DNA from 2 places in the Tepidibacillus fermentans genome. Region 2 is predicted to be linked to the other one. Evidence: a T-box and tRNA genes for the amino acid it is inferred to sense, from the RefSeq annotation. Region 2 holds a T-box; the other holds one or more tRNA genes.
The links. A T-box is a leader RNA that pairs with one kind of tRNA and senses whether it is charged. The one in region 2 lies ahead of proS (proline--tRNA ligase), so its partner is inferred to be a tRNA-Pro.

Region 1: it encodes a tRNA-Pro, which carries the amino acid that the T-box ahead of proS (proline--tRNA ligase) is inferred to sense. The anticodon was not compared.

What each region holds. Positions count from the first base shown of each region.
Region 1 covers NZ_SMAB01000002.1:154,034-170,095, reverse strand. Annotated here, with positions in the region: gene EDD72_RS12455 (hypothetical protein) at 99-251, opposite strand; gene EDD72_RS02245 (CheR family methyltransferase) at 359-1,138, opposite strand; gene ndk (nucleoside-diphosphate kinase) at 1,273-1,716, opposite strand; gene hepT (heptaprenyl diphosphate synthase component II) at 1,893-2,858, opposite strand; gene EDD72_RS02230 (menaquinone biosynthetic enzyme MqnA/MqnD family protein) at 2,900-3,763, opposite strand; gene EDD72_RS02225 (UbiX family flavin prenyltransferase) at 3,750-4,361, opposite strand; gene EDD72_RS02220 (UbiA-like polyprenyltransferase) at 4,364-5,230, opposite strand; gene EDD72_RS02215 (menaquinone biosynthesis decarboxylase) at 5,217-6,677, opposite strand; gene EDD72_RS02210 (demethylmenaquinone methyltransferase) at 6,694-7,422, opposite strand; gene EDD72_RS02205 (heptaprenyl diphosphate synthase component 1) at 7,454-8,344, opposite strand; gene EDD72_RS02200 (hypothetical protein) at 8,456-8,977, opposite strand; gene mtrB (trp RNA-binding attenuation protein MtrB) at 9,044-9,265, opposite strand; tRNA gene EDD72_RS02190 (tRNA-Pro) at 9,494-9,570, opposite strand; gene folE (GTP cyclohydrolase I FolE) at 9,642-10,205, opposite strand; gene EDD72_RS02180 (HU family DNA-binding protein) at 10,332-10,604, opposite strand; gene spoIVA (stage IV sporulation protein A) at 10,825-12,306, opposite strand; gene EDD72_RS02170 (2Fe-2S iron-sulfur cluster-binding protein) at 12,614-12,970, opposite strand; gene EDD72_RS02165 (NAD(P)H-dependent glycerol-3-phosphate dehydrogenase) at 12,976-14,022, opposite strand; gene der (ribosome biogenesis GTPase Der) at 14,040-15,359, opposite strand; gene EDD72_RS02155 (capping complex subunit for YIEGIA) at 15,442-15,636, opposite strand; gene EDD72_RS02150 (YIEGIA family protein) at 15,639-16,062, opposite strand, start outside.
Region 2 covers NZ_SMAB01000006.1:113,041-129,102, forward strand. Annotated here, with positions in the region: gene EDD72_RS05765 (tripartite tricarboxylate transporter permease) at 1-1,875, opposite strand, end outside; gene EDD72_RS05770 (hypothetical protein) at 1,957-2,211, opposite strand; gene EDD72_RS05775 (MFS transporter) at 2,239-3,462, opposite strand; gene proS (proline--tRNA ligase) at 3,597-5,039, opposite strand; T-box leader at 5,095-5,312, opposite strand; gene EDD72_RS05785 (hypothetical protein) at 5,380-5,724, opposite strand; gene EDD72_RS05790 (NAD(P)/FAD-dependent oxidoreductase) at 5,967-7,541, opposite strand; gene EDD72_RS05795 (flavodoxin family protein) at 7,633-8,184, opposite strand; gene EDD72_RS05800 (2-oxoacid:ferredoxin oxidoreductase subunit beta) at 8,331-9,191, opposite strand; gene EDD72_RS05805 (2-oxoacid:acceptor oxidoreductase subunit alpha) at 9,193-10,938, opposite strand; gene EDD72_RS05810 (MFS transporter) at 11,311-12,591, shown strand; gene nfsA (oxygen-insensitive NADPH nitroreductase) at 12,695-13,432, shown strand; gene EDD72_RS05820 (DUF456 domain-containing protein) at 13,469-13,948, shown strand; gene EDD72_RS12490 (hypothetical protein) at 14,145-14,288, opposite strand; gene EDD72_RS05825 (hypothetical protein) at 14,374-14,910, opposite strand; gene acsA (acetate--CoA ligase) at 15,299-16,062, shown strand, end outside.

The sequences.
Region 1 (16,062 bases), on a different contig from region 2:
ACACAAAATTTCCATTTGCTTTTCAATTGCGTCTATTTTTCTATGAGAATTCTAGAAGTCTAGTTTGCCAAAACAAACCAGACTTCTTTATAAAAGCTTTAATTGGAATAAGATTTATGGTTTTGCTGAACACATCTGCTTGGCACGTCATCCTTTAATAATATCGTTGGATCAATACCTAATAACTTGGTACATTCATCTTTTGATAAGAGGCCACGGGCATAGGCTTCAATAATAGTTCCTTTATCCATACTACACCCCCAATAATAAATCTATTATTTTTAGTATAGGAAAAAATACCTATTCATATACCTATTCTTTATTCACCGTTTCATTCGATTCATGAGACGAACAATTATTACATTTTACGATAAAAAAATGTTTCAACTGGTTCTATTTGATACTGAGTTGGATTAAAGATTTGTTCCGTACTACCAACAAATAAAATCCCACCTGGTCGCAGTGCCTGACTAAACTTTTGATAAAGGTGATTTTTAGCTTCTTCAGTAAAATAAATCATGACATTTCTGCAAATAATCAAATCGTATTGTTTATCAAATGGATCAGCTAAAAGATTATGTTTCTTAAACTTTACTTTGTTTTTAATTTTATCAGAGATATGAAAAAGTCCATTTTTTACCGTAAAATACGAATGAATATATTCTTTAGGAACTTCTTGAATGGATCTTTCATGGTAGATTCCTTCTTTCGCTTTTTTTAATGCTCCCTCGTCAATATCAGAAGCTAACAAATCAAGGTGAGTCATCGGATATTTTTGTTGAATGATCATAGCTAATGTATAAGGCTCTTCTCCGGTAGAACATGCCGCACTCCAAGCTTTCAATTTCTTTGTTTGCAGCAATTGGGGAAGGATTTTATCTTCGAGGACTTTCCATCGGGGTCGATTTCGAAAAAATTCGGAAACGTTAATCGTAATTCGATCTAATAATTCGAGATATAGTGTTCCATCTTTTTCAATTGCTTTAAAATATTCAAGGAAATTGGGAAATCCTCTCTTGATTCTTAAAGAATTAAGCCTTCTTTTCATCTGTTGTTCTTTATATAGATTCAAGTCGATCCCTGTTTTCTTGCGGATATTACTAACGAATAATTGATAATCTTGATCTAAAGTTGTCATTACCTTTACCCCTTTACTTAGAACTTGAAAGTCACACACTTAAACATTTTTCTCTATCGAAAAAGAAATACCTCTTTTACGAGCAAAAAAAATAGGCTAAAAAATAGCCTACTTGAACAACTCTCGTATTTATACTAGATCCAACGGTTAATGACTTTGTCATATGTAAGTAATTCCTCTTCTGTAAAGAAAAGCTTAATCTCTCTAGCTGCGCTTTCTGGAGAATCTGAACCATGAATAATATTCATCCCTACCGATAAACCATAATCTCCACGTACCGTACCAGTTTGGGCCTCCGCTGGGTTCGTTTTTCCCATCATATTTCGGGCTACAGAGATCACGTTCTTCCCTTCCCAAACCATTGCAAATACTGGTCCTGATGTGATAAAGTCCACTAACTCTTGGAAGAATGGTTTACCAATATGTTCTTGATAATGTTTTTCTGCTAGGGTAGAGTCTATTTGCATAAGCTTTGCACCTACGAGGGTAAATCCTTTTTTCTCAAAACGAGAAACGATTTCTCCAATTAAAGAACGTTGCACTCCATCAGGTTTAACCATTAAAAATGTTCTTTCCATTTTTATTCCCCTCCTATCCTAAAACTAGTAAGCTGCCAACGAAGATTTTAACAAATTTTTTTTATTGTATCAACTATCTGAAAAATAATAACCTAAATTTAGGTTTATATCTTCCAACGCACTGTTGTCAGCTTAGGGAGGATACAAACCTTTCAATTTCGAAACAATTTTACTTTTTAGTATGTTCGATCAACAATGAAATCGCTAATTTCTAATAACATTTTCCGTTCACGAATGTTTGGAAGTTCTAGCAAGGCTTTCTTTGACTTTTCTATATACCGCTCTGCTAATTTTTGCGCATATTTAATTCCTTCCGATTTACGAATCAGATCAATGACCTCATCCATTCGCTTTTCTAATTCACCATTATGCACAATTTTTTGTAATCGTTCCCGATCCTTTGAATAATGTAACGCATATAAAGCAGGTAACGTGATATTACCTTGACGCAAATCACTTCCAGCAGGTTTTCCAAGTTGTTCTGTGGTGCCAGTAAAGTCCAGAATATCATCAACGATTTGAAAAGCCATTCCAACATTATAACCATATTGATAAAGCCTTCTTACAATTTTCTCTTCTGCATTACTAGCTAATGCACCGAGCTTACAAGAAATTGCGATAAGTAAGGCAGTTTTTCGTTTTATTCTTCGTAAATACTGTTTAAACGACTGATTCCAGTTATTAAAATCACGGATCTGTTCTATTTCTCCAACACTCATTTGCACAAGCGCCTTTGAAAATGTTTGATGAATCTCAGGATCCTCAAATTGAGTAATTAGCATTAAAGCCTGAGCAAAAATATAATCACCGGTATACATTGCCACTTTATTATCCCATTGGGCTTTTACTGTTGGCTTACCACGTCTTTTATCTGCATCATCGATCACATCATCATGAACAAGTGAAGCCATATGAATTAATTCTAAAGCTGCGGCGACCTTTTTTAATTTTTCAAATTGATAATTCCCAAAATGGCCAGACAATAATACAAATATCGGACGGATCCGTTTTCCACCAGCTTTTAATAGATGGCTTGACGATTCATTCAGTATGATTTGATCGGTTGATACTGCTTGAGAGAGTTCTTTTTCAATCTCTTTAATATCACCCTTCATTTTAGCGTAAATATCTAAAAGCTTCATTCAATTCACCTTATTTATATTTTTTTACAACAATACTGCAATCAATAGGTATGAATCTCTGTTAATTTTTCCATATTTAGTATTTCAATCTTTGGCGCCTTCTTTAACACACCAATCTGCTGAGCCATCTGATAATAATGATTCAATCCATGGATCTGAGGATCACTAAAATCATAAGATAGGCCGTGAAAATAGTCTTCCCAGAATTGTTTTGTACCACCAAATCGTGACATCGATTCTTGAACAATCAAATTTCTTTTTTGGTATCCCTTCTTCTTACTATTTAGAAAAGCATGATATACTCTATATAATAAATCTGGATATTGTTCAACCACGTTTTTACGAACTGCCCATACCGCGAAAGTCATCCAAAGACCCGTTCTTTTTTTCCATTCTTCCCCAAGATCAATGACCTGGTATTTTTGTGTTCGTCCATTCTCCCAACCCTGTGTAAGAGCTTCGTCTCCAATGAGTAAAGCCGCATCTGCTACTTTCATCATTTGCTCCAAATCAGGCTCCATTGTTATATATTCAGGTTTTCCATCTAAAAACCCTTCTAAAATTATCTTTACTAAATGAACGGACGTTGCCGATGTATTTGTTAAAGCTATCTTTTTATTTTTAATATCTTCAAGATCACTTTTCAAGAATAAAGAGATAGAGCCTACCCTTCCATAGGCACTAACCGATAAATTCGGTAATAAAACATAGTTTTCTGCTTGTTCAGCATAAGCAAAAGCAGAAATCGCCCCCATATCTATTGTACCATCTTTCATTCTTTGGTTCAGTTGACTAGGAACTTGAGGAATGAGCTCAATTTCATTTTGAAATTGTGAGTGATCAAAAAAATGATAAATAGGCCAGATATTGGTGTAAGTAATTCTACCAATTCTAAGTTTCGACAATATTCTCCCCCCATCGTTTAAATAATGAATGCTCTACTTCTAGGGAATCTAATACTTTCCCAATCAAATGATTCACCAATTCCTCCATCGTCTTTGGCTTGTGATAAAATCCGGGCATCGCAGGTAAGATTTTTGCTCCTGCTTGTGCTAATTTTAACATATTTTTAAGATGAATTTGATTTAATGGTGTCTCTCTAGGAACGATAATTAACTTTTTTCCTTCTTTTAAAACCACATCGGCAGCACGTTCTAGTAAGTTTCCTGATGCTCCATGAGCAATTCCAGATAAAGTTCCCATGGAGCAAGGAATGACAACCATTCCATCTGTTTGATATGAACCGCTAGCAATCGGGGCAGAAAAATCCTGTAATGTATGATAATGTAGCTCACCACCAAACTTTTGCCATTGTTCCAAGATTATACTTTGACGGTTCCCTGCATTCCAATCTAATTCTTGTTCAAATACTTGCCAACCTGCTTCTGTTACAACAAGATGAACTTTATGACCTAACTTCAATAACTCTTGAACTAATCTTACACCATAAATGACCCCACTAGCTCCAGTGATTCCGACTGTAAAGATTTTTGATCGTTCCATGATTACATCACCAAGTCTGTGAAAGTAAAGATAAAAATCACTACACTTAAGACACCATTCATTGTGAAAAATGCTGTATCTAGTCTAGACATATCCTTTGGTGAAATAATGGAGTGTTCATAGTGTAAAATAAAATTGGCAATCACCACACCTGCTAAATACCACCAACCAAGGTGAGTGATAAAAAATAGATAAAGTAAGCCAAGAATTGTAATTCCATGGATCACTCTAGCTAAAATTAATGAAGTTTTTAGACCAAATCGTGAAGGGATCGAAAATAGACCATGTTTTTGGTCAAATTCCATATCTTGTGTGGCATAAATAATATCAAATCCCGCTGTCCAAAGAGCGACAGAAATAAATAGTATAATAGCTGGATAAGTAATCGCGTTCGTAACAGCCACCCACGCACCTAATGGGGCCAATCCAATCGCTATCCCTAAAACAAAATGGCAAGTCCATGTAAAGCGTTTTGTATAAGAATACAAAACTAATACAAATACGGCAACAGGTAATAATTTAAAAGCAAGGTCACTTAAATTCCATGCTGCAATAAATAGTAAGAGAAAGGAACCGATGATAAATACGAACACTTCAGAAATCCCAACCTTTCCCGCAGGGATTGCACGATTTGCTGTTCTTGGGTTTAATTTATCTATCGTCCGATCAATGAGTCGATTTAAAGCCATAGCAGCGCTTCTTGCGCCAACCATGGCTAAGGTAATCCAGAAAAACTGCCCCCATGTAGGAAAATGGCCAAATTGTTCCATGCTCCCTAATATCATTCCTACATAAGCAAATGGTAATGCAAAGATTGTATGTTCAAACTTAATCATTTCTAAGATCGTTTTTAATTTATTCAATCCCATAGTCTTTCCACTTCCTATCAACTAAAGCTTTTATTTCTGTGGACATCTCTACATCATCAGGCCATTCTCTAGTATGACCTTCTGAAGGCCATTTTTTGGTTGCATCAATTCCCATTTTTGAACCAATAAATGGCATTGGGGAGGAATGATCTAGATCATCTAAAGGACCATCGATAATTGTGATATCACGACGTGGATCAATATTGTTAAACACCCTCCAGGCAACTTCAGAGACATTCTGAACATCTACCTCTTCATCAACGACAATGATTAATTTGGACAACATCATTAAGCCTAACCCCCATAGGGCATTCATTACTTTTTTTGCTTGAAAAGGATATCTCTTTTTAATCGAAACAATCACACAGTTATGGAAAACACCTTCTGGTGGCATGTTCATATCTTTAATTTCAGGGACCATTACCTTTAAGAGCTGTAAAAAGATTCGTTCTGTAGCCTTACCAAGATAGACATCTTCTTGTGGTGGTTTCCCTACTAAAGTACTTATGTATATTGGGTTCTTCCGATGTGTAATTGCCGTCAAATGAAATACAGGATATAGATCCGCTAAAGAATAGTAACCCGTATGGTCTCCAAAAGGCCCCTCCATCCGCAACTCATCTACATCAACATAACCCTCTAAAACAATTTCCGCATGAGCAGGAACCTCTAAATCAACAGTCTTGCATTTTACTAACTCAACTGGAGACTTTCTTAAAAAACCAGCAAATAGCATTTCATCAATTTCTGGTGGTAATGGTGCTGTTGCAGAATAGATTACTGCTGGATCAGCACCAATAGCAACTGCGACTTCCATGCGTCTAGGTTTATCTTTGTCTTTTTTTAATTTATGTTGATGTAGTGCACCATCTTTGTGTTTATGCCAATGCATCCCTGTTGTTTGATGATCGAAAACCTGCATTCGATACATTCCGCAGTTGCGTGTACCTGTTTCTGGATCTTTTGTAAAGACAAGTGGCATGGTAATGAATTTACCTCCATCTTGGGGCCAAGTTTTTAAAATCGGGAACTTATCTAATGAAGGTTGATCAGTAATAACTACTTCTTGAACAGGTCCACTTTTTACGATTTTGGGAATAAAGGAATTAATCTCAGCAAGTTTAGGCAAAGTTTTGATTTTTGCCATTAAACCAGTAGGTGATGGATTATCTAAGAATTCCATAATTCTTTTGCCGATATCATCTAAATCATCTACTTCTAATGCTAATTTAATTCGATCGTAAGAACCCATTGCATTCGTCAATACGGGTATATCATAGCCTTTTACATTCTCAAATAGAAGTGCAGGACCACCTCCAGGCATTTTCGATACCCGATCCGTAATTTCTGCAATCTCAAGTTCGGGATCGACTTCTGTTCTTATTCGTTTTAGTAAACCATTCCTCTCGAGATCTTGTATATACTCTCTTAGATCACGATATGCCATTCTTTATTTCCCCTTTTTATATCTTTTTATATCCTATGTGTAATGCGGCAATTCCACCTGTTAATGAATAAACTTCTACTCTTTCTAGGCCTACCTTTTCAAAGATTTTGGCAAGTTCTTTTTGATCTGGAAAGTTTGTTAAAGACTCGGGAAGCCATGCATATTGTTCATAACGATTGACAAACAATTTCCCGAGCCAAGGAAGCAATTTGTAAAAATAAAAATAATAGATTTTTCGAAATGGAGGCCAATTTGGTTTAGATAGTTCTAAAGAAACCACCTTTCCTCCTGGTTTAACCACTCTCATCATTTCAGCTAAAACGGTTTCAATATCTGGTACATTCCTTAAAGCAAAACCAATGGTGGCATGGTCAAAACTATTATCTTTGAATGGAAGCTTCATTGCATTTCCCTGAATTAGTTCGATCTGCTTGTCCAATTGAAGTTCATTCACTTTTTTTTGTCCCACTTCTAACATCTTTTCACTAAAGTCTAATCCAATGATTTTTCCAGTTTTCGAAGCCTTTGCTAAGGCAATACTCCAATCGGCTGTTCCACAGGCAACATCTAATGCTGTGTCTCCTATTTCGACATTCATTTTCTTCATAGTGAATTTCCGCCAAGCTTTATGCCGTCGAAAACTGAGTAAAGTATTCATCATATCGTATTTATCAGCGATGTTATCAAACACCGAATGAACAAATTCTTCTTTCTTCTTGCCTCTAACATAGGTAACTTTCTCCAACTATTTCCTCCCCCTCTAGAGATCCCATTTCTTAGAAATCTTTCACGACATTTTCTGTTAGTTGAAAGGAATCTTGAATTTGATCAAAAATACTACGAATCTCCTTTTTAAGGATGATATCATCAATTTGATTAATCCGTTGCTTCAGATCCTCTTGAATCCTTCGAATCAATTCAGTAAATTTATTAGAAATATCATATTTATGATAAAGTTTTTTCACTTTTATCCTCCATTCAGGTTTGTTATCGACAATCTCTCTTTTTTCTACCGTGTTTGCAAAATAGTTCACAAATAAATATGAAACATGATGGCGAGAAATTTGATGTTGTTTCCGTTCTTCTACGAGAGTGGAAAGTAAAATCATATCCTCAATTAGTTTTTTCCAGAATAGTTTTTCTTCCTCTATTTTAAGCTGGTCCAAAAATTGAAGATATAAAGCACTCTCTTTTTCTTTCACAATCTCGATCAATTGTTCAATCGATTCAAAACCATCGCCATTGTTTTCAGTATATAGCTTCATCTTTGCGATATTAATATCTCGTATTCCTGAGGCTATTCTTTTCACCCCATCTACTAAATTCGCCTTAGATAGTAAAGAATAATATTGGCTACTATAATAATCCCCAGCTAGAATCGACAATTGCCGAGAACGAATTTCTTTTTCACTGTATTGTCTTTGATTCACAATCTCTTCATGCACATCTAATCCCATCTGAACAAGACCTGTTGTAACACAATAGAGTTTCCTTAATGAACGAGGAAAAGAGGCATGATACAAGAGCAGATTGAGTAATTGCAAACGAACCAATGGAAACTGTGGAATTGTTACATACTTTTTGATAAATATATGTTCAACCTTGTTCTTAAGTTCAGACAAGATTTCATCTAGCTCTAGATGAAAAGAACGATGTGTAATCATCATGATTAATGTCCTCCAAAAATAATAATCATTGGGTAGAATATTTCTTACGCAGACAAGTATAACATAATTATCATCTAGGTAACAGGATTTATCAATACCACTTTTTGTTCTTTAGTTCTGTTTGATGACATTCCCATAATTTGTATTAAAATACTTATCTAAAAATTCTTTGTAGGTCATAGACGGTTCTAATTCCATCGTTGGATTTTTTAGTATATCTTTCTTATCAGCAGATACAGACATAAAAACCGTATCCATATTATTCAGAAATACTCGAAGTAAGATTTTTTTTATATTTTTGCTTTGGATAAAGCCTTTTTCCGTAACCATATATAGATCTTTAAACATATCATTTGTCTCAACTTGATGATTTTTGTCAATTAAAAAATCGATCGATAGCGTATCTTCTTTCCAAGTTACCTTTTTAATCATTAAGTGAAATGGTGTTGATGAAACAAAGTCTACAAGATTTTCTTCTGATAAAATAAACTGGTTTTGATGTTTAAATACCAGTAATTCTGGTTGAAATTGCGAAAGTTGTACATTTGGTACAAGCGAAATCATAAACGCTATAACTACTGATAAGATTAATGCAGCCATCATACCCTTTGAGACATGTTGAAAACTATGCATCGAAAACACCTCCACTATATTCTACAAAAAAAAAAGCTGGCTATGCCAGCATGTATACAAAATTTTCTACTCATCGGTGTCGATCTTACCAAAAGGAGTTAGAATTTCTGCCTTTCCCCTCACTTTTACCGCCGAGGTATGTTCGGTGAATTCGGCGATCATCACTTCTCCTTTATCCAATTTTTCGAGATGATGAAATTTAGTATCCTGACCACGAGTTAAACCAATCACATTGACGCCGTTTTCCTTAGCTTTTATCACAAAGAAACCATTTTGATCGTAAGACATTGTTTTCACCCTCTTTGCATTGGTATGTAACTTTTTCAGATTTTCAATTCATATTGTATCCAAAACAGAATCATCCATAAAGAATAAAATCTACTTCATGAATCAGAAAAAACCAAAATTGCACCACAAATTTCATCAGGAAGAATTGTTTCTTGCAATGTTGCCCAATTATCCATGTATAAATAAAAAAACACCTCGTTTCGTTACGAGATGTTACATATACGATAATGGTCGGAACGACAGGATTTGAACCTGCGACCTCACCCACCCCAAGGGTGCGCGCTACCGAGCTGCGCCACGTCCCGAACATATTTCTATTTTAACCAAAAACAAAAATTTTTCAAGGTATTCATAAATTGTTTTACTTTTCTATTTTTTACCCGCGGATTAATTGAAGAATTTCATTACGTAACAGAGCATCTTCTCGATAAATTCCTCTTGCAGCCGTAGTAACTGTTTTAGAACCAGGTTTTTTAACTCCACGCATGGTCATACACATATGTTCAGCTTCAATCATGACAAAAACACCATAAGGTTCTAGCTTTTCCATAATCGCATCAGCCACAGTATCGGTAATTCGTTCTTGCAATTGCGGTCTTCTCGCAACTGCTTCAACAGCTCGTGCCAGTTTACTAAGGCCAGTTACGCGGCCATTTCGAGGAATATAGGCTACATGAGCCACACCAAAAAAAGGTACTAAATGATGTTCACACATTGAGTAGAATGGAATATCTTTCACTAGAACGACTTCTTCATGTTCTTCACTAAATACCACATCAAAATATTCTTTTGGATCTTGCTCTATTCCTGAAAATACCTCTTCATACATTCTCGCTACACGGGCAGGAGTATCAATTAAACCTTCCCTTTCTGGATTTTCTCCTATGGATGTTAAAATTAATTTGACAGCTTCTTTTATCTGTTCATGATTTACACTCATCTATATATTGCCTCCTTCACAAAACTCCAAAACAGAATTAATTTTAACATTTTTATAGTGTTAAATCAAAAAAAGAAGAGTCACAAAGTGTTCTCTCTGTGACTCTTCTAAAAATATGTAAGATCATTACTTTACAACATCTTTTAATGCCTTACCAGGTTTAAAAGCTGGAACTTTGCTTGCAGCAATTTCGATCTCTTCTCCTGTTTGAGGATTACGACCTTTACGAGCAGAGCGCTCACGAACTTCAAAATTACCAAAACCAATAATTTGAACTTTGTCTCCCTCTTTAAGGGCCTCGGAAATGGTTTCAAAGATAGCATCAACAGCTTTTGTAGCATCTTTCTTTGTTAATTCAGCCATTTCAGCAACTTTAGCGATTAATTCTGTCTTATTCAATTTTTTCACCTCCTCCCAAGGAAAAAATCTCGTTATATCATGTGTTAACCGTTTTTTGAAAAATTATACTCGATTAACAGAGATTTTCATTTTTTTTCTTAGACAAGCATATAGTAATATACAAATTCAGCAAATTCAAGGCTTTTTATTGAAAAAGGTTCTTTTTAAAAAAAAAAAAGACACTCTATGAGTGCTTTTTTGTTAAAAAAATTCATATTTTTTATAAAATGATCGCGATGAGTCCACCTGATCCCTCATTAATGATTCTTTCTAGGGTTTCTTTTAATTTATATCTCGCATTTTCAGGCATCATCGATAATTTTGCTTGAATTCCTTCACGAACGATACTAGCTAAAGAACGGCCAAAGATATCTGATTCCCACATTTTTAATGGATCCTCTTCAAAATCTTGCATGAGATATCTTAAAAGCTCTTCACTTTGCTTCTCTGAGCCAATAATTGGGGCGAATTCTGACTCAACGTCGACTTTGACCATATGAATGGATGGTGCGGTTGCTTTCAAACGAACTCCAAATTTAGAACCTTGTCGGATTAATTCTGGCTCGGCCAAAGTCATATCTTCAAGTGATGGATTCGCAATGCCATACCCGGTTTGTTTCACCATGGCAAGTGCCTCTGCAACTTTGTCATATTCTCTCTTTGCATTTGAGAATTCAACCATTAATTGTAACAAATGGTCTTTTCCTTTAATCTCGACCCCAACAATTTCCATCAAGATTTGATCGTAGAGTTCATCTGGTGCAAATAAATCAATCTCGGCAACTCCTTGACCCATATTCATATCAGCTAATGTTGCATCAGAAATGAATTCATACTCTTTGAATTGGTCGACGACCATTCTTACATCACGTAATCGACGAATATCTTTCACCGTGCTTTGAACCGCTTCTTGGAAATTCTTTAATAGCCAGTGATCCTCGTTTAAAACCATCACCCAGCTTGGGAGATTCACATTGACCTCATGAACAGGGAATTCGAATAATACTTCTCTCAACACATTAAGAATATCTGCTTCCTGAATGTTTGCTACGCTCATTGCTAAGACAGGAATATCATACTTTTCACTTAACTCTTCTCTTAATAATCCTACTTGTTCCGATTCGGGATCAACAGAGTTAATAATCATCACAAAGGGTTTTCCTAGTTCTTTTAATTCTGCTACAACTCTTTCTTCTGCTTCAATATAATCCTCTCTTGCGATATCTGTTATTGAGCCATCAGTCGTGACAACTACACCAATGGTGGAGTGCTCTTGGATTACTTTTCTTGTTCCAATTTCCGCTGCTTCTTGAAATGGAATTGGTTCGTCAAACCAAGGAGTATTTACCATCCTTGGTCTACCATTTTCATCCTCATATCCTTTTGCCCCTTGTACTGCATAACCCACACAATCAACCAAACGCACATTAATATTTAACCCTTCATCAACATGAAGTTGAACCGCTTGATTCGGAACGAATTTTGGCTCGGTTGTCATAATGGTTCTACCAGCAGCGCTTTGAGGCAATTCATCCGTTGCTCTTACTTTTTCATTCTCATTTGAGATTTTTGGTAAGACTAACGTTTCCATGAATTTTTTAATAAATGTTGATTTACCAGTTCTTACGGCACCGACTACACCAATATAGATATCTCCGCCAGTTCGTTCAGCTATATCTTTGAAAATATCAAAGTTTTCCACAATATCCCTCCTCTATTTTCACACGGCAAATAAATAAACCAGGTATAGATTGCCATCCCTCCCTATGTAGCCACAGTGACTCGTACACTAAAATTGGACAGTATAAATATATGTGATGACGATTTTGTTTATGACGCGAACGATTAATTTCTTTTTCATTTCGAGATGCTTGGTTTCTGACCACTAAATATCTATGACATATTAAAGAGGAATAGAACATAAATAGAACAAAATCTGCTTCGCAAACATTGTAAGCAAAAAAAAGTGATCCAAATGGTGCTCTTCCATTTGGATCACTCCAATCATTTTAGAAATTTTCTTGATCCTCTTTTTGTTTTGCCAATTGTTTACGTATAACTGCCTTTAAAGGATCCTCTGGAATCTCGACCTTCAAGCTCTTAATGATCTTTGCTTGACAACCTAATCTCATTCCTTGTTGAAGTAATGCGGATCCTAATTTTTGTCTTTCACTATTAGTTGGTGGGGATACAGCTGTTGGATCATCTACTTTCACTTTACAAGTCAGACATGCCCCTCTTCCACCACATTTATGTGCCAGATGAACATTTGCCCGAATTGCTGCCTTTAAAATCGTTATTCCAGGTTTAATTTCGATCTTTTTATAATCATGGAAAAAGATAATTGTTTCAGACAATGATGTCATCCTTTCTAATCAAATCGAAGTAATTGTTCGAATGCAATTTCTTCCATCTCATGAGTTTTGACCCTACCCATTAAGTCTTCCACTGCCTGCTTAGGAGACTTTCCTTCAAATAACACTCGATATAATTCTGAGGTGATGGGCATTCTCACTTGGTAATGCTGAGAGAGAGCAAAGGCTACTCTCGTCGTTTTTACACCCTCTACAACCATTCCCATCTGTTGAAGGATTTGTTCAAGTTTTTCTCCCTTACCTAACTGATATCCCGCTCTCCAGTTCCGACTATGTTTACTCGTACAAGTTACAACGAGGTCCCCCACTCCAGCTAAACCAAGAAATGTTAATGGATTTGCTCCTAATTCTATCCCTAATCTTGTGATTTCGGCAAGGCCTCGAGTAATAAGTGCCGCTTTTGCATTATCCCCAAATCCCAGACCATCTGATAAGCCTGCGCCTAATGCGATAATGTTTTTTAATGAACCCGCTATTTCTACACCAATTAAGTCAGTATTGGTATAGACACGGAAATCCTTGTTTATAAATAGATCTTGCCCTTTTTCGACTAAATTTAGATCTTTACCAGAAACGACAACCGTAGTTGGAGATCGTCTACTTACTTCTTCAGCATGGCTCGGTCCTGATAAAACCATGATCTGATTCTCATGAAGATGGGGCAATTCTTCGTGAATCAATTCACTCATTCTTTTGTAGGTATTTTCCTCTAAACCTTTTGTTGCATGAATGAGTATCATATCCTCAGTAATCATTTCTTTCATGCTTCTAACGGTTTCCCTCATTACATGAGAAGGAACAACAAGAATGACAAAAGGTTTTTTATGTACAACTCTTTGTAAATCGGTATCTGCCTTAATCGATACAGGTAGATATATTCCAGGGAGATATTTTTGATTCTTATGTTGATGATTGATTTCTTCTTTTTGATCTTCTCGCCGTGTATAAAGGTTCACCTGAATCCCATTATTGGCTAGAACCATTGCCAAAGCAGTTCCCCAACTTCCGGCGCCAATCACCGCTACAGAGAGATTTTTTCCCATCTTCATCCCCCTCCAAATTATGATTCCTCTTTCTCACGAACAATTAAGCGAATAGGGGTACCTTCAAATCCAAAAGCTTCCCTTAATTTATTCTCTAAATACCTTTCATAAGAAAAATGCATTAGTTCTTTATCATTCACAAAAACAACAAAAGTAGGTGGTTTTACCGCTACCTGAGTAACATATTTCACCTTTAAACGTTTTCCTTTGTCTGAAGGTGGTGGAGTCATGACGACCGCATCTGCAATGACATCATTTAGAACCGATGTTGCAACTCTCATCGAATGAGCCTCTGCTACTTCATCCACAATCGGTAAAATCTTTTGAACTCTTTGTTTTGTTTTTGCAGAAACAAAAACAATAGGGGCGTAAGCCATAAATTGAAACTCATCACGAATCTTTTTAACAAATTGAGTCATAGTTTTATCATCTTTTTCTACTATATCCCACTTATTAACGACAAAAATACTGGCTTTTCCTGCTTCATGAGCATAACCAGCAATTCGTTTATCTTGTTCAATGACCCCAGCATGTCCATCTAACACCACGAGAACAACATCAGCATCATCAATCGCCTTCAAAGCCCTTAAAACACTATATTTCTCTGTTGTTTCATATACTTTCCCTCTTTTTCTCATTCCAGCTGTATCAACTAATATGTAATCTTGATTCTGTGTTGAAAACGGTGTATCGATGGCATCACGAGTCGTACCTGCTACGTTACTTACAATTACTCGTTCTTCTCCCAAGATCGCATTCACAAGCGAAGATTTACCAACATTAGGACGACCAATCAACGCCACGCGAATTACATCTTCATCTTTGGGTTCTTCTTCCTGAGGAGGAAAATGGGAAACAACTGCATCTAACAAATCACCTAAGCCGATCATATGAACTCCAGACACTGGATAAGGTTCGCCAAATCCTAAAGAATAAAATTCATAAATCTCTTCCTGCATTTTAATATTATCGATTTTATTAACAGCTAACACAATCGGTTTTTTGGCACGATAAAGTAAATTTGCTACTTCTTTATCCGCTTCAGTTACCCCTGTTTTTCCATCAACCACGAAGATAATGACATCCGCTTCGTCTATGGCTAATTCGGCTTGATGTTTTATTTGCATGAGAATCTCATCTTCAGCTTCGATTTCTATACCGCCTGTATCAATAATATGAAATTGATGGTCAAGCCACTCAGCCGTACTATAGATTCGATCACGAGTGACTCCTGGTGTATCCTCAACGATGGCAATTCTTTTTTGAGCTATTCGATTAAAAAGTGTAGACTTTCCTACATTTGGTCGACCTACAAGTGCTACTACTGGTTTTGACATCTCCGATCAGCCTTTCTATCCTATAAAAATTCTTGTGTCTATACTATTATAAACAAAAGCATCAATCTATCAAGTCAATGAATTAGTGTCGCACAATGATCAATGTTCCGTTCTCTAAATCATGAGCCATTCCATCTAAAATTTTTTCTAATAGAAATGCTGTTCTTTGTAATTCTTCTTCACTCTTCGCAATAAAGATCGGTGCACTACCACTCTTTACTTTATCTTCATTAATTGTTACAATAGCAAGAATATAATTTTGAATTGTCGTTCCCATTCTTATCCCTCTTTTTCTTTCGATTCAGACGGTAATCTAATTGCGTTTTCTAGTACAGGTACCAGATTTACAATCCGTATTGCTTCTTCTGGATTCTTATTGTACGGAAGAAAAAAAACACCGAGTCTTCCATCGTTAAGATCCCTCTTAATTAATGGAACAAGTGAAGGTTCTCCTGAATCTCGATAAACACCTAGGATCGTTGATAAATTATGAAGTATCGCTTGTCGTTGTCCTAAATTAGCCAGCGTTACACTACTATTCATATCCTTAGGGGTTATAATTATACCCATGCCATGTTCCTCAATTATTTTTTGTGATGTTTGTAATCCAATGTTCATGATATAAATATTTTCAACAAATAGATGAGGCCCCTCTATTTTTATTTTCGCTGGTCTTACATCCGCTATATCTTTAATATTTAAA
Region 2 (16,062 bases):
GATCATTTTTCCGCGTTGCAAGTAATAATAAATAGGAACAGAAACCATCAAAATTAAAACTTGTGAATAGAATCCGATGAAATCTGTAGATAAGCTAATTAACACGATAAAACCCAAAAATAAGATGTTTGAAAGTGAAAATGGTCGTTTTATCGTTTTTTCAGCTTTCATTTGATCTTGAAATGGGATTCGAATCAATTGAGTGATGGCAAGAACTGTCATTGATAAAAAGGTGAAAAAGGGAAAAATTTTCATTTCAAAGACCATATCTCGAATCGCAAGCAAGGATAGGGAAGAGATGATCCCAAATATGAGCCAAGAAAACGCACGAGCGGAGAGAAGAGATCGTAAGGAAAAAGTCCGTAATTTTCTTCCCTGTTCTTTTTCTTTATGTTGCTTAAAGGAATACCAGATGGAGTAACCCATTGTGAGTACAATGATCAACATTAAAATTATATTCCAAGTTCCGGTGAAGAAATAAGGAAGAACTGCACCGTTTGATTCCCCAATCGCTATGCCTTGTAACAATCCTTCTTCAGCAATTGGCCCAAGGATAAAACCTAATGCTACAGGAGCAGGTGAGAAGTTAAACTTTTGAAAGATAAACATGAGAATTCCGATGATCACCATTGAATAGATATCAAATGTACTATTTTGTGTGGTATATGCACCAATAATCGAGAAAGAAATGATAACCGGTGCCATAAAGTGATTGGGTATATTCACTAATTTACTGAAATATCGGATCGCAAATAGCCCAATGAAAAGCATTAGAATTTGAATGATGATCATTCCATATAAAAATAAGTTCGCTACATTTGCATGTTCAACAAACAGATTTCTACCTGGCCATATCCCATGAATCATGAGTCCACCTAAGAAGATTGCTGATGTAGGTGAACCAGGTATTCCTAAAGTCAATAATGGAACTAATGCCCCACCTACTTCGGCGTTGTTAGCACTTTCTGAAGAAATAATCCCTTCTTTCATTCCTTTTCCAAAATTTTTTTTGTCTTTTGTAAAACGTTTTAATTCATTATATGCCATGATACTGGCTACATTACCACCAGCACCAGGTGCTATTCCGATGATCAGCCCAATAATTGTTCCGATCGATAAGGCTTTAGGATTTTTTAGAATATCTGCAAAGGAAGATCGTAGTGAGGTTTTCTTTGAATTGGAATAATGAAATATTTCAGGTCCAAGGTGGTGTTTTGTTAGGTTTAGAATTAAACGTAAAGCTTGAGGGAAAGCAAACAATCCGATTAAGACTGATACTACATTTAAACCTCCAACTAATGAATCACTACCAAACGTGAAACGTACCGTACCTGTGATGGAATGAATTCCGATCATCGAAAGCAGAATTCCAATGGTTCCGCCAACCATATTTTTAATCATCGAACCATCAGAAATCACGGCAATAATCGTAATGCCAAAGATTGCGACCCAAAAGTTTTCCACTGGTCCAAATTGAAGGGAGATGTCTGCAAAGAAAGGTGCAAAATACAATAGTAAGATCATTCCAATTAATCCACCAATTGTTGAAGCGATGGTCGATAATTCTAGAGCTTTTTTCGCCTCTCCTTTTTTAGCCATAGGATATCCCTCGAAGGTGGTAGCAACAGATGCAGGAGCACCTGGTATATTGAACAAAATTGCTGGAATCGATCCTCCATAAACGGCCCCACTATAGATTCCTCCTAGTAGAAGTAAGCCATATTCAGGGGATAAGGAGAAAGTGAAAGGGATCGCCATTGCTACACCCATTGTAGGAGTTAGCCCTGGCAACGCCCCGACAATAATCCCGATTAGAACACCAACAGCCATTACAAGAATACTTAAGGGTTCAAAGAGCTGTAATAGAATATCCATAAGTTTCCTCCTTCATCATTGTTCAGAAGTAGGATATTCACCTAAGCCCATAGAAGTGTGCCTATTTTTCGTTATTGATTTCTAGTTTTTTCCACCTGTAGCGATGTATGAATAGAGTTCTAAATTTGTTTTGCTTTTTGCTATTCCCTGAAGATAAGGTGTAATCAAATCCTTAAAGTCCTCACGAACCCCTTCATCTTCCAAATGACCATAAACATAAGCCTTCTTTTCTGTAAAAATAATTGCTAAATAACCTACTGCCTTCTGATTCTGGTCCACAACATTTAATATTTGTGATTCAGGATTAATGATTTCAGGAGAAAAATAAATTTCCATCGATTACCCTCCTTTTATGTAAGATAATTATTCAGTCTGCAATTGCAGCTTTTTAAATAGTGAATCTGTATCATTTGATGATGGATTTTTTACTTGAACTAGAAAAAATGAAAGGATTCCTACAAGCAAAGTAAGACCTGCAGTCCCCAAAAACATTCCTGTTCGCGACCAATCCATCAACCAACTATAAACAGGTGGACCAAAAGCAACCCCCAAAAACCTTACTGATCCATAAAGAGAGATCACAAATCCTCTTCGTTCTTTTCCCACTGATCCAGTGATAAGACTATTCAAACAAGGAAGAATCAGTCCAGTTCCAATACTACTTAGGACTAAAATTGAAATAAATGGAAACATATTTGAAAAAAAAGTTAAGATAGCAAAAGAAATGGTCATAAGGATAGATCCTGTAATGATTAATGTTTTCATTAATTGTTGCTTTTTCTTTATTTTGCTCCCTGTGATATATGAAGTTGACATCATAAACAATAAAGGAATAGCTAAAATTAACCCCTTAATCACGCCATCAATATGATATTGTTTTTCTAAGGTATCCGATAAATAGAATAACATACCAAAAAGAGTAAAAAGTCCTGTAGCACCAGCAAGATAAGTAACAAATAACCAGCGTCCTTCATGTTTAAAGACAGAAAATAGACCTTTCACATACTGACCGATTGGAGGAGGTGGCTGTTTTCTTGGTGGCTCTTTGATAAAAAACCAATTTAAGAGGATAGAAATGAGACAAAATATAGGAAAAGCAAAAAAGACCGCATACCAGATGATTAACGCTAATAATGATCCGATAATGGGTGAAAGTACTTTACCAAAACCATTAGAGGCCTCAACGATCCCTAGGACTTTACTTTGCATTCCACCTTTAAATAAGTCTCCTGTCAAAGCCATGGCAATTGGGCTTGTTCCAGCAGCTCCGATCCCTTGTAAGGTTCTGCCAATGATGATCCAGAGGTAAGGTTTGGCAAACCAAGCGGCTGCTAATCCAGCAAGAAGAGCACCAATACCATATAGGAATAAAGAGGGAATAATGATTTTTTTACGTGTTAAACGGTCGGACAAATAACCTAAGATGGGAATCATGATTGCTGCTGCAACGGAAAACACAGTGATGGTTAAACTGACTTGGAATTGGGAGATATTTAGTTCCGATTTCATTTCGGGCAAGATGGGAATTAACAATGAGTTTCCTAAAGTCATAATTAATGGAACAGAGCCGATGGCTAAAACGGTCATTCCATTCGGGTTTTTTGAGGGCAACTTTTACGCCTCCTTGCTAAAAAATTGATACTTATATATTTTCTACTTGGTTTAATCGAATTATGCTTATGCAAAAAAATCCCCTGAACATGATGTTCAGGGGGAACAATTTAATACGCTCTTGCAAAATAAACAGTCGTGGTGCTTTCTTTTCCACAGCAGACACATTTACCGTTGCCTTCTCGTTGCTTAAAAGGAATATTGCGGGCTGTTGCTCCTGTTTCTTCTTTTACTTCATCGAGACATTTGAGATCGCCACACCACCAACTCTTCATAAAGCCTTTTTCCTTAAGAAGTTGTTCTTTCATCTCTTCGATGGAATTGATTTCAAAGGTATGGCTATCCATAAAAGCTTTTGCTTTGTCAAACATATCTTTTTGGATTTGATCCAGTTTCTCTTTGATTGTTTCAACGAAATTTGCGAGTGGTAAGAATTCTTTATTTCCTGTATCTCGACGTGCCAAAACGAATTGTTCCTTTTCAAGATCTTTTGGTCCTAATTCAATGCGGATGGGTACACCGCGCATTTCATATTCGTTAAACTTCCAACCTGGAGTCATTTCTTCCCGATCATCTACTTTTACACGGACACCTGCTTGCTTCAATTCGGTAGCTAACTCATGTGCTTTTGTACGAACCGTTTCTTTATCTCCTCGAAGGATTGGAATAATGATGACTTGAATTGGTGCGACTTTTGGTGGTAAAGCGAGTCCGCGATCATCACTATGAGTCATAATTAATCCACCGATCATCCGTGTGGAAGAACCCCATGAGGTTTGATAGACATATTGCATTTGGTTATTCTGATCAGCAAATTGAATATCAAACACTTTTGAGAAATTTTGACCTAAGTGATGGGAGGTACCAGCTTGTAACGCTTTTCCATCACTCATCAAAGCTTCAATACTATACGTATGTTCAGCACCTGCGAACTTCTCATTTTCTGTCTTTTTCCCAGGAATAACAGGCATTGCCAGAACTTCTTCGACAAAAGCCCGATATACTTCTAACATTTGTAGTGCTTCTTCTTCCGCTTCTTCATATGTCGCATGGGCAGTATGTCCTTCTTGCCAGAGGAATTCAGATGTACGTAAGAAAGGTTTTGTACTTTTTTCCCAACGCATGACATTGGCCCATTGATTTAATTTCATTGGCAGGTCACGATAGGATTGAATCCATTGACTCATCATGGAGCAAATGATGGTTTCCGAAGTGGGACGAACAACAAGGCGCTCCTCTAACGGTTCGTTTCCTCCTTGGGTTACCCAAGCAACTTCAGGAGCAAACCCTTCAACATGATTCATTTCCTTTTTTAAATAGGATTCAGGGATTAAGAGAGGAAAATAAGCATTTTCATGTCCCGTTTCTTTGATCCGCCTGTCTAAATCTTTTTGCATATTTTCCCAAATGGCATAGCCATAAGGTTTAATAACCATTGTTCCTTTGACAGGGCCATAATCCATCAGATCGGCTTTTTTCACAATGTCTAAATACCAACGAGAATAATCTTCTTCTTTGCTTTGAATTTCTTTGACAAACTTCTTGTCTTCCATTAATTCTGCACTCCTTTACTTGTATTAACCCCAAAAAATAAGGAGTTGAACCATCCTAAAGGACGAATCAACTCCGTGGTACCACCTTTATTAACATGTAATATCCACTTATTACATGTTCACTCTAACCCTTGTAACGTAAGGGGGACGATCTTGCTCTTCGCAGATTTCTCAGGAATGGGTTCAGTTTGCGGATTGGAAGGACTTCCAGCCATGATCCTTCTCTCTAGAACAATCCAAGACCAAACTTACTAGTTCCTTCATTGAAGACGGAATATTATGATTGATAATTTATTATAACGATTTGAAAGCAAAAGTCAAGGAAACTTGCTAGTAATCATTATTTTGTAAGTAAAGAAACAAAATCTTTAAATTTAAATAATTCTTTATCATGTTCAATGATTTTGGTTTCAATATATTTAAGGTCCGTTTTTGTAACCATATTCTCCATAATGGTATTGACTTTTTCAGAAAGTTCGAGAACAGCGAGTTTCACTGCGTTAAAATCATCTTTGGTAGCCATCCCCTTAAGCTCATCTTTCGTGGCCATGGACTGTCTGATCGCTTCAAGCTCGCCTTTCGTGGCCATGGACTGTCTAATCGCTTCAAGTTCATCTTTCGTAGCCATGGATCGCTTAACCTCTTTTAGTTCAGTAAGAATTTGATTTAAGATCTCTTCATTCATTCAATAAACACCTCGTTTTTAGATATTTACGAACATGATTTTCGTATTATCTAAAATGGATATACTTGTCCGATTCGTGTTTAAAACCATTAATTCTATTATACCCTCTAATATAATGAAAAGAAAGTATAATAAACGAATGTATGTTCGTATAATTAATATTATATATTATAAAAAATTTTCTGTCAATATAGAAAAATCCACCCCATGAAAGAAGAGTGGATCTGGAATGACTGAATTGATTAAGTCTGTATTCGTTTAAGAATATCTCTTGCAACCACGACTCCACAAGCACTGGCCTGTGCAAGTCCTCTTGTAACACCAGCACCATCGCCACCGACATAAAGCCCTTCAATTTCTGTTTCAAAGGTATTGCTTAGTTTTGGCCTTGCAGAATAAAATTTCGCTTCTACACCATAAAGCAGAGTATGTTCACTCGCAAAACCAGGTGAAACTTTGTCCAATGCTTCAATCATTTCAATAATGCTTGTAATCGTTCGGTGAGGAAGGACTAGTGCAAGATCTCCTGGAACAGCAGTTTTTAAGGTTGGTTCAACGAATCCTTTCTGAATTCGTTTTTCAGTAGAACGGCGACCCTTACGCAAGTCACCATATCGTTGAACGATGACGTTTCCGTTACTAAGCATATTGGCTAAACGAGAAATATATTTGGCATATTGAATCGGTTCATTAAAAGGTTCAGTAAAATGATGAGAGACTAACAAAGCCAAATTCGTGTTAAATTGTTTTTCTTTATCTTCTTTAAAAGCGTGTCCATTCACTGTCATAACACCACTATGGTTCTCGATCACTACACGGCCTGAGGGATTTGCACAAAAGGTGCGAACAATATTATTGTAAGTTGGTGTATTATAGATCAGTTTCGCCTCATATAGATGTTCATTGATTTCTGCCATGACGGTATTTGGTACTTCAACTCGTACACCGATATCCACTTGGTTATTGCTCAGATGTAGACCTTCTTTTGTTAAAATTTTTGCCAACCATTCACTTCCATCTCTTCCAGGGGCGATAAATACATACTTCGCATAGATCTCTTCACCATTTTCTAATACGATTCCTTGAATCTTTTTATCTTTAACAATAATATCTTTTACTTTTGTTCGATGGCGAATCTCTAATTTATCTTTTAAATATTCATAGATTCGAGTAAGGATTTTTAGGTTTTCTTCTGTTCCTAAATGGCGGACTTTCGCTTTTAGTAATTTCATGCCAACAGAAGTTGCTCTTTGTTCAATCTGATGAATTTTCATTAATGAGTGCAATTCTTTCTTTTTCCTTTTTAATTCTTTTTTTATAGCTAGAGAAGGTTCTAAATCGATTTTCAGTTCTAACTCATCAATCTCATTTTTTAATTTTTTAATCGATTCGCTGATTTCAAGACTACCATGCGTTTCTTCAGTAGCTCCAAATCCGAGATTGATTTGATCCACATATTCAATTAGTTGCAATAATTCCGACGAAGGGATATATTCACCCATCCAGCCGCCAAAATCAGTGGTAATGTTAAACTTCCCATCGGAAAATGCGCCTGAACCGCCCCAACCACCCGTTAATGCACAAGTAGGGTAACAGCTTTGATATTCAAATTTTTTCGTCGTTGGGCATTCGGTAAGAATTCCTTTATGAATCGGGCAAGAACGATGGTAAATATCTTGACCTTTATCTAATAGAAGCACATTCAAGTTGGGATTTAGCTTTATTAATTCATAGCTGGCAAAAATTCCTGCAGGTCCAGCTCCTACGAGAATGACATCATAGTATTTTTGTCCGTTCATAAAATCACCCTTAATCATTAGTTAGTCCTCTATAATAATAACATAAATCGAATAAAATACAAACATTATTTCGTTATTATGGCTAAAATGTTCGTATTTAAGGTGATGTTTATTTCAATTCTCCTCTGATTCTTTTCCCAAGTTGAATCGCTTGAACAATCGCTTCTTCATCTTCTAATACTTCTAAAGGTTTTACTCCTCTACCGATAACATATCCAGAAAATTCTATTTCCATAAATTGAGCAATCAGTTGGAACTGTTGGACAAGGGGAAGTGCAGTATATGGAGCAGACTGACCGCCTACGATTATTACATACATTTTCTTACCTTTCATTTTTTCTTTAAAGTCGTATTCGGTACTGCGCAGACTTTGGGTAAAACGATCGATCAGGTTTTTCATACGACCTGACATTCCATACCAGTAAAGGGGAGTCGAAAAAAGAAGGACTTGATGATTCATGATCTGAATCGCCAATTTTTCATAGTCATCATCAACTGGCCGAAAGCCGTGTTCTGTGTGCCGTTCATCGACAATTGGTTCAATATGAACATCCATTAAATGGATTTCATCTACATCTTTGGGATTCAGTTGTTGCAAAACTTTTTTGGTTAATGCTTCTGAATTCCCGTTTTTGCGGGAGCTTCCATAGATCGTAAGCAGTTTCATGCTTTGACCCTCCTGTTAGCTTAAATTAACTAATAATTTATGCAGAAATTCATGAATATATGATAAAACAAAAAAGGTTGGGAAGAAAATCCCAACCTTATACTATGGACTACAAAGTGGAAGTGGACAAAAGATATGACTTATTGAAATTGTTTTTCTATTTCTTCTAAGACTGCTACGTCAAGATTGAGGTCTTGTTTAGCAATGGCAATTTCAGGATAATCTGGAGTTAACTCTTGGAATGTTGGACGATATTCTTTAAAAATAATTCCTGTTAACAAACCATTGGTTTCACGTACTTTTTGAATGGCTTGCATGCGGTCAGTTGGATCATAGTTTTCAAAGGAAGAAACATCCACTAAGTTTTCTTTGTAATAGTCATAAGTGTTTACCTTGTTAAAGGTTACGCATGGACTATAGACGTTTACAAGGGCAAACCCTTTATGTTGTAAAGCAGCTTTCATGATTTCATTTAGGCCTTTAATATCACCAGAGAAACCTTGTGCTAAGAAAGTGATTCCATTAACTAGAGCAATTTCTAATGGATGAACAGGACTTTCTACACTACCTTTTGGTGAAGATTTGGTTTTGAATCCTTGAGCAGAGGTAGGACTGGTTTGTCCTTTGGTTAGTCCGTAAATGTTATTGTCCATTACAACATAAGTCATATTCACATTTCGGCGTACTGCATGGACAAAATGGCCGACACCGATACCATATCCGTCTCCGTCTCCACCAGCGGCGACGATTTTCACATCTTTATTTCCTAAAGCAGCTCCCTGAGCAATAGGTAGGGCGCGCCCATGTAAGGTATGGAATCCATAAGCCCTTGTATATTCGGAGATCTTACCAGAACAACCAATCCCACTGATGATTGCCATATTATGAGGTTCTAATCCAATATCGACAGCGGCTTTTTGTAGGCTAGCCATGACGCTAAAATGGCCACAACCTGGACACCAAGTAGGTTGATCCCCTTTAAAATCTTTTACTGTTGCCATATTATCTTACCTCCTCTGCCAAAATATTATCGATTTGTTCCATTACTTCTCTTAATGTAAATGGATTTCCGTCGTATTTGGTAATGCTCTTTAATTCTTTTCCTGTATTTAATTCCATTTGCATGAGACGTTTTAATTGTCCGGTATAGTTATTTTCGATGACAATTACTGTTTTTGCACCAAGAACATAATCTTTAAGCGATAGATCAAAAGGTGTTAAACGTTTAACATGAACATGGGTAACGTTGATTCCCCGTTTTTCTAAGGATTTCTTCGCTTCTTGAATCACGCCATAGGTAGAACCAAAACCTACAAGCAATACATCGGCTTCTTTATTCCCTGTAGCTTCAAAACCCGGGTCTATTAGGGAAGCAAGTTTACCTAAACGTTTTTTCATCATATTTGTACGGTTGGTTGGATCTTCATCGATATGACCCGTTTGATTATGTTCATTGGAGTTAGCTGTATGGACTCCACCTTTTTGACCAGGAATCGTGCGACTAGAGATACCATCTTGCGTGAATTCATAACGTAAGAAATAACGTTCATCATTTTTAGCTGCTTCTTCATCGAAAAGAAGCTTACCACGGTTGATGTTGATCTTTGAGAAGTCAAGTTTATTCACTGTTTGGTTAAAGAGAGATAAGTATAGGTCCATTGCAATAATAACTGGACATTGATATTGCTCAGCATAGTTAAATGCTTGAGCTGTCATATAGAATGCTTCTTCAACCGTTGATGGCGCAAGAACAATCCGTGGAATTTCACCATGTCCTGCATTAATCATAGTATTGACGTCGGCTTGCTCATATTTGGTTGGAAGTCCTGTTCCAGGGCCCCCGCGTTGAGTATTCATAATCACGAGTGGTGTTTCCGAAATCCCTGCTAATCCTAGTGCTTCTGTTTTTAACGAGAAACCAGGACCAGAGGTAGAGGTCATGGCACGAACACCAGAATAAGCAGCACCAATCGCCATGGTGATTCCTGCAATCTCATCTTCAGCTTGAACAACAGTTCCACCTACTCGAGGTAATTCTTTTTTCAGCCATTCCATGACTTCTGATGCTGGAGTGATTGGATATGCGGAAAGGAAACGACAACCTGCTGCTAATGCACCAAAACCAACGGCCTCATTTCCAATCATAAGATTGCGTGGAACTTCTAGTTCCGGTTTTTCTAGTTGGATTGCAGCTAGTTTCCCTGCATTGAGATATTCTTTGGCTTTATCAAAGCCAGCACGAACCGCATTTTTGTTCATATTGACAATTTCTTCGCCTTTTTTCTTAAATTTATCTTCGATCAGAGAATCGAATAAATCTTCACTTAAGCCAAAAAGGGCGGAAGAAGCGCCTAATGCAACCATGTTCCGAACGATTTTCCCACCAATACTTTCAGCAATCTCGGTGAGAGGTAAGAAGAGAGTCGTAATTTTTCCATCGGACTCTAAGGATTCTTCTTTTCCATCGCGAAGAATAATCGAACCTTTACTCATCACCTCAAGGTTGTTATCTATTGTTTCTTGGTCTAGGGCCAATAGTACATCAGTATAATCGCCATGGTAATAAGTTGGTTCTGTACTTACATGGATTTGGTAATGGGTATAGCCCCCTTTAATTCGCGAGGCAAAATGCTTATTCGAGGAAATAAAATAACCTTTACGTGCCAATGCCAGAGCGAAGATTTGACCGGTACTGTCAATTCCTTCTCCTTGTTGGCCGCCAACTTTCCATACGACCTCGTTTCTCATGATTTCGATCTCCTTCCCGTGTATAACAGTTTAATACTTTTTTAATGTACAAGAACATAGAAAGATGAGTGTAAACTATAGTATTACTAAAAAATAGAGTAAAACAGTTTTTTTATATTGAATACTACAGCCTTTAACACTATTATAACGATGACAATCATGAAAATAAATATATTTCTTTTTCTAAAGTGTAAGAAGTTGCTGAAATGGCTTGTATGTTCTAACGCTGCTTCTAATCTTATGGCTTTCCTTGAATAAACGGTCGGTGGGAAAGCTCGCTCGCTAAAGTCGCAGCTTGTAGAACATACAAACCTTTATTTATTCGTACGAAAAGTTTTTCTTTTCTTTTGCAAGAAGAAAAAAAAGTGTAAAATAAAAGCTAAATTGTACTATTTTTATAGTGTAAAACCGATAAATAAGAAATTTAGGATCAAATTAGAGGGTGAAAGAATGAAGCGATTACCTATTTTGTTTTCGATACTCTTTCTTGTGATGTTGGGTTTTGGAATTATCATTCCAGTTATGCCTTATTACGCTGAATCTTTGGGTGCCACAGAAGCCGTATTTGGATGGTTAATGGCCAGCTATTCGATCATGCAATTTATCTTTTCTCCGATATGGGGAAAAATATCGGATCGAATCGGCCGAAAACCTGTCTTATTGATTGGAATTAGTGGCTATATTGTCACTTTTACAATGTTTGCCTTTGCTAATCAATTATGGCTCTTATTTGTAGCTCGTATCTTGGCAGGTATTTTATCTTCCGCCACCTTACCTACAGCGATGGCTGTTATTGGAGATACTACGAGTGAAGAAGATCGTGGGAAAGGGATGGGGATTCTCGGAGCCGGAATGGGATTAGGTTTTATCTTTGGTCCTGCAATCGGTGGGATTTTAAGTAAATACTCTCTTTTTGGACTTCCGCAATTAGCGACACCGTTCTTATTTACGGCTAGTCTATCTGTGATTCCGTTCATTATCACCTGGTTTATGTTACCGGAATCTTTACCTAAGGAGACCGAAGAGCGAAAATCAGCGCAGAAGAAAATCAGCTTTGCTATTATGCAAGGGAATTTAACGATTGTTTACTTAGCCGCATTTATCGTTAGTTTTACTTTAGCTGGTTTAGAAGGAACCTTCGCTTATTTTGCCAAAGAACGTGCAGGATTGTCTTCGCGTGACCTTGGTTATGTATTTGCAATCATGGGGATTGCCAGTGCCTTTGTACAAGGTGGATTCATTGGTAAATTGATTAAAAAATATGGGGAACAAAAGATGATTAAATTAGGACTTTTGATTTCTTCTCTTGGCTTCCTATTGATTATCTTTGCTCATCATTTTATTACGTTAGCTCTTTTCCTTGCAGTCTTTGGAATCGGGAATGGGATGATGCGACCTAGCATTTCTTCCCTCATTTCTAAGAGAACGAAATCAGGTCAGGGAAGCGCTATTGGGATCATGGATTCGATGGATAGCATGGGGCGGATTATTGGGCCGCCTTTAGCGGGGACTTTGTATCTTTACTTTATGGACTCTCCTTATATTATCGGTGCAGTACTCACCTTTGCGTTTATGATTTTATTCCATTTATTCTATCATCCAGATAGCAATGCTAGACCGAGAATGGATCGGAACGAAATACCACAGAATTAAATAGCAATAGAAAATCGGGAGGCGAAAGCTTCTCGTTTTTTATATATCGTAGATTTTTCGTTTTGGTTATAATAAATATAATAAGATTGAATAGAGGTGAATTATGACAACAGTATTAGACACAATGAGAAATCATCGAAGCATTCGTTCGTTTCAAGAGAAACCCATATCAAAGGAACAAATCGAACGAATTGTCTCCACGGCTCAAATGGCGTCAACGTCCAATTTTGTTCAGGCATACAGTATCATTCAAGTGACGGATCAGGAGAAAAGAAAACAGCTAGCACATTTTAGCGGAGATCAAATTTATGTTGAACAAGCGCCTGTTTTTTTCGTTTTTTGTGCGGATTTGTACCGAATCCAACAGGCAATTCATCATAACGGAAAAGAAGCGGAATTTTCTACGATAGAGAATTTCCTTGTGAGTATTATTGATACAGCGCTTTTTGCTCAAAATGTCATGTTAGCCGCAGAATCAATGGGATTAGGTGGGGTATATATTGGCGGAATTCGTAATCAGCCACAACAAGTGAGTGAAGTCTTGCAATTGCCCCAGCTTGTTATGCCATTATTCGGAATGTGTCTGGGGTATCCAACAGAACATCTTCCCGAACAGAAACAACGCTTACCACTATCTGTGATCTTGCATGAAAATGAATACCAACGGGATCAGCAAAATGAGATTGAACAGTATGATCGGGCGATCACCGAATATTATCGTGATCGGACAAATGGGAGGCGAGCAGATACGTGGTCAGGAATGATGGCTCGATTGTTCTTAGGTCCACAACGAAAGAGTTTAAGGGATTTTATTGAAAAGCAAGGTTTTCCTTTAGATTAATAAGTGGATGAAATTGAAAGAAAAGGAGGATGAAAAATGACGTTTGTCTGGTGGTTATTGATTCTTAGTTTATTCGCGCTTAGTTTTGTAGGGATCATTATGCCTGTCATACCGGGTGTAACGTTAATCTGGATTGGATTGTTGCTCTATCATTTTATTTTCTTTCCATTAGTAGGTTGGCAATTTTGGTTGACAATGTTTTTGTTGACCGCTCTTACCATCGTCGTTGATTTTCTTGCTAGCAGCACATGGGTAAAACGAAAGGGTGGTTCCAGATTAGGGGTCTGGGCAGCCATTGTTGGTATCTTGGTCGGTCCTATCGTCTTTGGTCCACTAGGTATAATTATTGGTCCGTTTTTCTTTGTAACGGGTGTGGAAATGTTTCGAGGTGTACCTTGGAATCAAGCTTCACAAATTGGTTTGGCCTCCTTAATAGGATTACTGGGAGGAAGCTTGGTCAAGGCAGTTATATTTCTGTTAATGATTTTCATCTTTTTCTTTAAGATTTGGTTCTAATCCAGTATAGAGGTTAGGGTGACGGGAGATCAATTCCCTCCACTATTCAATGATACAGCGATTATATACAACGAAATGGGCAAATAGTTCGGGTTAGAAGGAGTAAATTTATCGAGCTTGTAAAATTACGCATAGAAAAGGGAGTGCAAGATGCACTCCAAGAAGAGACGAACGGATTACTTCTTAATCAATCCATTTAATCTTTTGTTAATTGCTTCATTTCGTTGGTATAAGCCTCTTCATCATCACTAGATACGGTATGCCATTCCATTTGTTCAGATGTTACTTTGGATCGTTTACTGGGTCCAGCTTGTTTTTGTTGCTTATTTTTTTTCGCCATATTTTCTCCTTCTTTCTTATAGAGTCTGCACATGAAAAAGGACTTCTAAATGAAGCCCTTTTTAGTATGTACGTTTTTTTTCCAATTAATCAGCTAGGATTGGTTCTGGTCGTTTTTCTTGAGGTTCTAGGACCATAGCAAATAGAAAAACCTCTTTAAACATTTGCATCATAATGTTCAGAAAATAATGGAGAAGATGAGAACGAAAATATTGATAAAAGTTCTGATCAGAGTGACGTGTTACCTCTAATAAGGTATCATTGATCGTTTCGCGGAAAATGGATTCCTGCTCTTGAAAGATAAATAGAGCAATTTCATGACGTTCATCTTCCATATATAGGTTGTGAAAATCTCCTGAAGGGAATCCGACCTTGATCGTTTGTCGAGCTATAGAGTAACTATACCCAGCGATTCGTCTTGTCACTGAACGAAAGGCTTCTTCACAATATTTAAAATCATTTTTCGCTATTTTTAAAGGGGGGAGCATATTTAATAAATGTTCTACCTCTAAGATCACGGGCATAACAAATGAATATAGGAGATCATGGTTTTTATGATAGGTAAATAGGTATTTTTTTTCATTTAGGATGGATTTTGCGAGCCGTTTTGGTGAAATTTGCATTCATTGTCACTTCCTTTAAAATAATATTACTAAACAAGGAAGTGACTGTCATTAGGGAAGATGACAAAAATGATAATCTTTAAATAAATCAGGATAGATTCTACTTTAAAGACAATCATTCTCATATTCACAATTTTCCTAAAAAGAAAATTCGCTTTACAAAGCAGATCGGGTCATTGAAATGAAAAATGGAAAATATTTAATATCGATAGCTTGGCAATTGCCAGGCTATTTTTTATCAAAAACGATATACAGAGGTAATCAATAACTTTTCATTCTATATAATTTATAAAATATTTTGAATTTTATAAAAATTATCTTGATATTCTGTTATATAACAAATATAATTACTATAAAACAGTAGAGTGTGAAAGTGAGGATTGGTGAGATGAATAAGAAACAGATGAATTTAACAGATTATGATGAGATGTATCGTAATTTTTCGTGGGAAGAAGTAGAGCAATTTTTTTCTTGGAGCAAAACGGGATTGGTGAATATCGTTTATGAGGCGATTGATCGTCATGTCGATGAGGGGAAAGGAAATAAAGTAGCGTTACTTTATTTAGATAATGACAGAGAGGAAAGTTATACCTTTGCACAATTACGCGAGTTATCTTCTCGTTTTGCGAATGGCTTAAGAGCGAATGGTATTCAAAAGGGCGATCGTGTATTTTTATTCATGCCACGAGGTCCAGAATTAATCGTTGCATTACTTGGAACGATTCGAATGGGAGCGATTGCTGGTCCTTTATTTGAAGCTTTTATGGGTGAAGCAGTAAAAGATCGTCTAATAGATAGTGGATCGATCGCTATCGTTACAACCCCTTTATTAGCAGATAGAATCCCATTTGCTGAACTCCCTGATTTAAAATATATAATTCTTGTTGAAGCAGAGAAAAAGGAATCAGAGAACCAAATTTTATATCAAGAACTAATGAATATATCCAACAAATATACGATAGAATGGGTAGATCGTGAGACTCCGATGTTAATTCATTATACTTCGGGATCCACAGGAAAACCAAAGGGTGTCTTACAGGTTCACGATGCGATGTTACATCAATATATTTCAGGTAAATATGTGTATGATTTGCACGATGACGACATCTATTGGAATACTGCAGATCCAGGTTGGGTAACAGGAACGTCTGC